Linked DNA regions of Dinghuibacter silviterrae. The protein of the gene in region 1 interacts with the protein of each later gene in a pairwise test. Links are inferred from orthologs where the notes say so. Each region holds a gene or a part of one and is shown on either strand. Other genes may lie near its edges.

The links.
Region 2: the proteins of EDB95_RS10115 (region 1) and mrdA interact in binary tests that used the Escherichia coli proteins (3 or more experiments, as listed by UniProt). The link is inferred for Dinghuibacter silviterrae from one-to-one orthologs.

Annotation. Positions count from the first base shown.
Region 1 is NZ_SODV01000001.1:2,264,720-2,268,039, reverse strand. What follows is about bases 211-3,290. They hold EDB95_RS10115 (transglycosylase domain-containing protein), read left to right. Parts: upstream 211-604; coding sequence 605-2,977; downstream 2,978-3,290. Other genes in these bases: EDB95_RS10110 (DUF2911 domain-containing protein), read left to right, coding at 2,992-3,290; porW (type IX secretion system periplasmic lipoprotein PorW/SprE), read left to right, coding at 211-551. Outside these bases: more of porW, read left to right, coding at 1-210; more of EDB95_RS10110, read left to right, coding at 3,291-3,320. UniProt on the Escherichia coli protein: Cell wall formation. Synthesis of cross-linked peptidoglycan from the lipid intermediates.
Region 2 is NZ_SODV01000001.1:1,256,169-1,259,364, forward strand. The notes cover bases 159-3,114. They hold mrdA (penicillin-binding protein 2), read left to right. Parts: upstream 159-575; coding sequence 576-2,654; downstream 2,655-3,114. Other genes in these bases: EDB95_RS05570 (rod shape-determining protein MreD), read left to right, coding at 159-527; rodA (rod shape-determining protein RodA), read left to right, coding at 2,651-3,114. Also shown: more of EDB95_RS05570, read left to right, coding at 1-158; more of rodA, read left to right, coding at 3,115-3,196. UniProt on the Escherichia coli protein: Catalyzes cross-linking of the peptidoglycan cell wall. Responsible for the determination of the rod shape of the cell. Is probably required for lateral peptidoglycan synthesis and maintenance of the correct diameter during lateral and centripetal growth.

The DNA.
Region 1 (3,320 bases):
CCGTACCCGCACCGCCTGTAGCACCACCCGACCTGCACCGGGCGCTGGGCAACAGACCTGACACGCTGTTGAAGGCGCCCGGCGCGGGAGCGGCCGCGCTACCGGGTAAGTCGGGCTTACAGGTCAACAACAATGCCGTAGCGGGTATGCACAGCGACAACTACCTGTTCGACCCGTCGACGCCACACTACGTCCTCGTGGTCATGACGAATGTCGCCGGGGTGTACGCCTCCGAGGCCAAAAATGCCTTTTCCCGGTATAACCAGGACGTACACTACCAGGAGGACATTCCGATCGATACGGTCCTCTTCCAACCCGGCATGAACATCCTGAAACTGGGTCCCTTCAAAAACATCGTGGACGCCCTGGCCTATCAGTTCGACCTCCAGAAAAACGCCGGCAAAGAAATAGTGCCGTGGCTGTCGGCCGACAAATATCGTTTTATCGTTATTTCACAGGATAATTTGATGGTACTGAGGAATAAGAAGAACCTGACCGAATACGAGACGTTTATCAACTCCTATCTTAAGAATATGCCGGCCACCCATTAGCGGGTATGCTTTTTGCAACGGATTGCCTAGTTTTGAACACAATACAACCCACTATGTCCACTCCCGTACGCCTCCTGTGGCGCGTTTTTTTGATCGGTCTGGCTTTGCTTTTTCTGTTCATCCTGCTGGCCGACCTGGGTGTCTTTGGGCGTATGCCTTCCCTGTCGGAGCTGGAGAACCCTTCCGCGTCCTTAGCCAGCGAAGTCATTGCCGCTGATGGTACCTCCATGGGTAAGTACTATGTCCAGGACAGGACCAACGTGGAGTTCAAGGACATCTCCCCCAACGTCATCAACGCCCTGATCGCCACCGAAGACAAACGGTTTTACGAACACTCCGGGATCGACTTCTATCGTTTAGGGAGCGCCGTCCTCCACCTGGCCAGGGACGGGGGCGGAAGCACCATTACCCAGCAGCTCGCCAAAAACCTCTTTACCAATTACTCCACCAACTTTGTCGTCCGGAGCACCCAAAAGATCAAGGAATGGATCATCGCCGTCAAGCTGGAGCGCAACTTTACCAAAAACGAGATCCTTGCCCTTTACCTGAACACGGTGTCCTTTGGGGAAAACATCTACGGCATCCGGAACGCCGCCCGGACCTTTTTCCAGAAGGAGCCCGCGGAGCTGAACGTGGACGAAGCCGCTGTACTCATCGGCATGCTCAAGGGGAATACCTTATATAACCCCCGCCGCAACCCCATCGCCGCCTTTAACCGCCGCAACACGGTGATCAACCTCATGGCGGCCGCGGGGTACATCAGCCCCATGGCCGCCACCGAAGCCAAACGCGCCCCCATCCAGCTGAACTACATCCGCATGGATGAAAACAACGGGTACGCCCCTTACTTCCGGAGCTACCTGGAGGACGAGTTGAAAGATTGGTGCAAACACCATCTGAAGGCCAACGGCCAGCCGTATGACCTGTTGCGGGACGGTCTGAAGGTCTATACCACCATCAACATCCGTATGCAAACGGCGGCTGAGGAAGCCGCGGGCCGTCAGCTCAGCTATCTGCAAAAACTCTACTTCTCCCAGCCCGAAGTCCGGAGCGGCGCCATCTGGAGGGGTCATGAGAATATCATCGAGGCCGCCATGAAACAAAGCGACCGCTGGAACAACCTCGAATCCGCAGGGGTACCCGAAGCCGACATCCGCAAAACGTTTTTTGTAAAGGTGCCCATGAAGGTCTTTGCCTGGAATGACAAACGGGAAAAGGACACCGTCATGACCCCTTACGATTCCATCAAATACCACAAGGAGATCATCCAGTGTTCCTTTATGGTCATGGATCCCATCACCGGCGAGGTCAAGGCCTGGGTGGGGGGCGCCGGTTTTAAACGCTTTAAGTACGACCACGCCAACATCGAGACCAAACGGCAGGTGGGGTCCACGTTCAAACCTATATTGTATACCTACGCGGTGGAGAACGGGTACACACCCGAAACCATGCTCCCCGCGGGCCCCGTCAGCATGGGCGGCAAGGAGATCGACGGCAAGGGCGGCCCGATGGAGGTTTGCCTGGCCTGGTCCTACGATCCCCCCGCCGTTTACCTGATGAACCAGTTCCAGCCGCAGCCCATCATCCACTTCGCCGAGCAATGCGGTATCGAATCCAAGCTCCCGCCCTACGCGTCCCTGGCTTTAGGGGCAGGGGACATTTCGCTCTACGAAATGATGCGGGCCTACACCATGTTCCCCGGGTACGGCGTCAATGTCAAACCCATCTACCTCTCGCGTATCGAGGACCGCAACGGCAACATACTGCAGACCTTTGTCCCCGACCGCAAACAGGTCATCAGCGAAGCAGCCGCGTATACCATGATCCGGATGATGCAAGGCGTCGTCGACTTCGGTACGGGCGCCAGCCTCCGCAATGTGTTGGGTCTTCAGGGAGAAATGGCCGGTAAAACAGGGACCATGGGTAAGACCGGCGCTCAATACGGCAACAAAGACCTTTGGTATATCGGCTATACTCCCCAGCTCTTAGCGGGCGCCTGGGTCGGCTTTGACGATCCCTTCCTGAAGATCACGGGGGAAGGCAACCGGATCGCCCTCCCGATCTGGGGCTACTTTTTCCAAAAAGCCTATGCCGACAAAACCCTCGGCATAGACCCCAATGCACACTTCAACATCCCCGCATCGCTCAAGAACGATACCCAATACGACTACCAGAACTTCGGCAGCCAGTACGGCAACGAATCCAACGACGAAGAAAACAGCAACGGCAAAGCCGGTGACTACAATACCGTCGCTCCCGGCAAGAGCGAGTACGTAGCGCCCGAATCCCACCCCGACCCCGAGGAACAACGCGTCCTCCGGGAAGCCGAGCGCCAGGGCAAGACGAAAAAAGACACGTCCCCACCCGCCGATCAAAAAAAAACTTTTTGGCAAAGGATAAATCCTTTTAGGAAAAGGAATAATTAAAACAATACACCATTATGAAAAAGCTACTCCTGCTGGCCCTTGCCGGCACCTTCGTTGTGAGCGCCGTGTCTGCACAGGCACCAGAAGACAAGTCCAAACGCCCCAGCCCCCCCGCCACGGCCATGGAAACCATCCACGGGGGTGTGCACGTACAAATCGACTACAGCCAGCCCTCCGTCAAAGGCCGTACACTTTGGGGCGGCCTGGTGCCTTATGGCCAGGTCTGGAGGACCGGTGCCAATGAGGCCACTGTATTCACCATTTCCGCTCCGGTGACCATCGAAGGCAAGACCCTGGCCGCCGGCACCTACGACCTGTTCACCATCCCCACCGACGGCGACTG
Region 2 (3,196 bases), 1.0 Mb from region 1 along the record:
GTGACCTGCTCAAAAATATAGGGAGGCTGCTCCTCTTTGTCCTGGCCCAGGTGTTCGTCCTGAACCAGATCCCCCCGCTGCATTCCTTTATCATACCTTATATCTACTACCTGTATATTCTTTGGCTGCCCTTTGCCACGGGCCGGTTCGTACTGATGATTGCCGGTTTTGCCTGCGGCCTGACCCTGGACTACTTTACCAAGACCCCGGGGCTCCACGCCGCCCCCTGTGTGCTGATCGCCTATTTCAGGCCCTTTCTCATCAACATCCTGGTACCGCAGCAAGGGGCGGAAATGAACTACCGGGAGCCCTCCGTGAAAAGCCTCGGGTTGGCGCCTTACCTTACTTATGTATTGATCCTGACGTTGTTGCACCATTTCTGTGTATTCCTGCTCGAAGCCCTTCAGTTCGGGGGCATTGTTTATTTCATCGGTAAAACCCTGGCCTCCACCGTGGTCAGCATGGTCCTCGTCATTATCCTGGAATTACTTTTCCCCCGCAAACAAAAGTTTATTACAAACACATAAACGGTATCCGTAATTTTATGGTGTAATTAAAATCCAATCCCCCTTGTAATGTCGGTGTTTAACCAGTCGCGTCAGACGGTAGTCCGCTTCATATTTACCGCTGTTTTTTTCGTAATCATAGCCCGGCTATTTACGCTTCAGGTGATTTCCGGAAAATATCAGAAACTGGCTCAGGACAATGCACTCCTGAGACAGGTGGTGTATCCCAACCGGGGGATCATCTTTGACAAAAAAGGGAGAGCCATCCTGGACAATACGATCATGTACGACCTGACGGTGACGCCCGCCCAGGTCAAAGGAGTGGACACCGCCTCGCTTTGCGCCATCCTGGGGATCGACACCGCTGAATTCCGGAGCCGGATTGTAAACGCCATTGTCAAAAACGGCCGCAGCCGTTCCTCTGTTTTCGAATCCCTGTTGTCTCCGGAGAAATACGCCCGCATCAGCGAAAGCCTTTTTAAATTCCAGCCCGCCTTCAACCTCCAGGAACGCCCTGTGCGGACGTATCCGTATCATACCGCCGGCGCCCTGTTGGGTTACGTAGGCGAGGTAGATTCTGCCTTTATTCGCCGGCACGCGGAGCTGGGGTATCAGCCGGGCGACTATGCCGGCCGGTCGGGTCTGGAGAACGCCTATGAGAAGGAACTCATGGGGCAACGCGGGATCCGCTTTCTCGTCAAGGACAACCTCAACCGTCCCCAGGGTTCTTATGCAGGGGGCGCCTTCGACACGCCCGCCATTGCCGGGAAAAACCTCTACACCTCCATCGACGTAGACCTGCAACAATTTGGAGAGAAGCTGATGACGAACAAGGTGGGCTCGATCGTTGCCATAGACCCCACTACCGGCGGTATCCTCGCCCTCGTCAGCAGTCCTACCTTTGACCCCAACGACCTGACCGGTCCCGACCGGAATAAGCATTTTTCCGAGATGTATCAGGATCCCGCCCTGCCGATGTATAACCGGGCGATCCAGGCGACCTATCCTCCCGGGTCCACCTTTAAACCCCTGGATGCACTGGTGGCGCTCGACAACAACGTGATCACGCCTTCCTTCGGGGTGGACTGTCTCGGCTGGTACTATGGCTGTGGGACACCCCGTAAATGCCTGGAGAAAAACCCCGGTCACGGCCGAAACCTGACCCTGGCCATCACCCATTCCTGCAATACCTTTTTCTTCACCGTTTTCCGGATGATCGTCGACCAGCACGGGGACGTCGAAAATGGGTTGATGGGCTGGAAAGGATATATGAACTCCTTTGGACTGGGTCACCGGCTGGGCATCGACCTTCCCGGTGAAAACACCGGTAATATCCCGGACACGTCGCATTTCAACAAGGTCTTTGGCCGCCGTCGCTGGAATTCCTGCACCCTGGTGTCCCTGGGTATCGGGCAGGGCGAAACCACCGAAACACCCATGCAAATAGCCAACAGCATGTGTCTGATCGGCAACAAGGGATACTATTATACACCCCATATCGTAGACAGCATTTCCGAGGGCGATACCGTGCTCGACAAATACCGCGTAAAACACGTCACTACGCATATCCCCGACGACATCTTTGAGAAAGTCAAGGATGGGATGCAGGGCGTGGTGGAAGAAGGTACGGGTCAACAGGCGCAGGTCCCCGGCATCATTGTTTGTGGAAAGACGGGTACGGCCCAGAACTCCTATAAGGGGGTGCAACAAAAAGACCACGCGCTCTTTGCCGCCTTTGCGCCGAAGGACAACCCCAGGATCGCCATCGTGGTCATTTGCGAGAACTCCGGTATGGGGGGCAACTCCGCCGCCCCTATCGCCGGTTTGATGATCGAAAAATACCTCAAGGACAGCATCGCCGATAACCGCAAAGCGATGATGGACCGGTTGATCAGCACCAACCTCATTCCTCCGCGCATCTACGAAGCAAGGGACTCGCTGGCAAAACTGAGGGCGCTCCGGGCCGCGCAGAAGAAGGAAGAAGAAGACAGCCTGCCGTCTGCGTCGGATGAGGTACCACAACCGGCGGCGCCCGCCGCCGCCCCGGCGAAAGCGCCGGCCAGGCACGATACCACCCGGCGCAAGGATACCACCCCGGTGGCCCTTTTAAACGAGGAGAAAAAGAATAAACCCCGTACCGGCCGATGAATACGAACGCCAAAAACCCCAGCATCGCCAAGGGCGTCGACAGCCTTACCATCTGGCTGTTCTTTCTGATCGCCCTGATCGGCGTCCTGTCCATCTTTGCCGTGGAATACCGGGAAGGGGATAACATCGTCCAGAACCTTTTGGGGTTGAAAAAAGAATACTCCAAGCAATTGTTTTACCTCGGCATCTATAGCATCCTGGGGGTGATCATCCTGCTGACCGATTCCAAGATATTCACGACCATGGCCAACCTGCTGTACGCCTTTGGGATCGTACTGTTGTTCGCCACGTTTGTACCCGGCCTGGGGCGCAGCGTCAATGGATCACACTCCTGGATCGCCCTGGGGGGCGGGTTCAACCTCCAACCCGCGGAGTTCTGTAAGATTTTTACCCTCCTGGCGCTTGCCAAATACATATCACGGATCGAGACCCATTTCGACCAGTTCCGGTCACAGGTCATCGCGGCGGGGATCATCGTACTGCCCGCCCTCATCACGATCGGGCAAAACGAAACCGGGCTGGCGTTGGTTTATTTTTCCCTC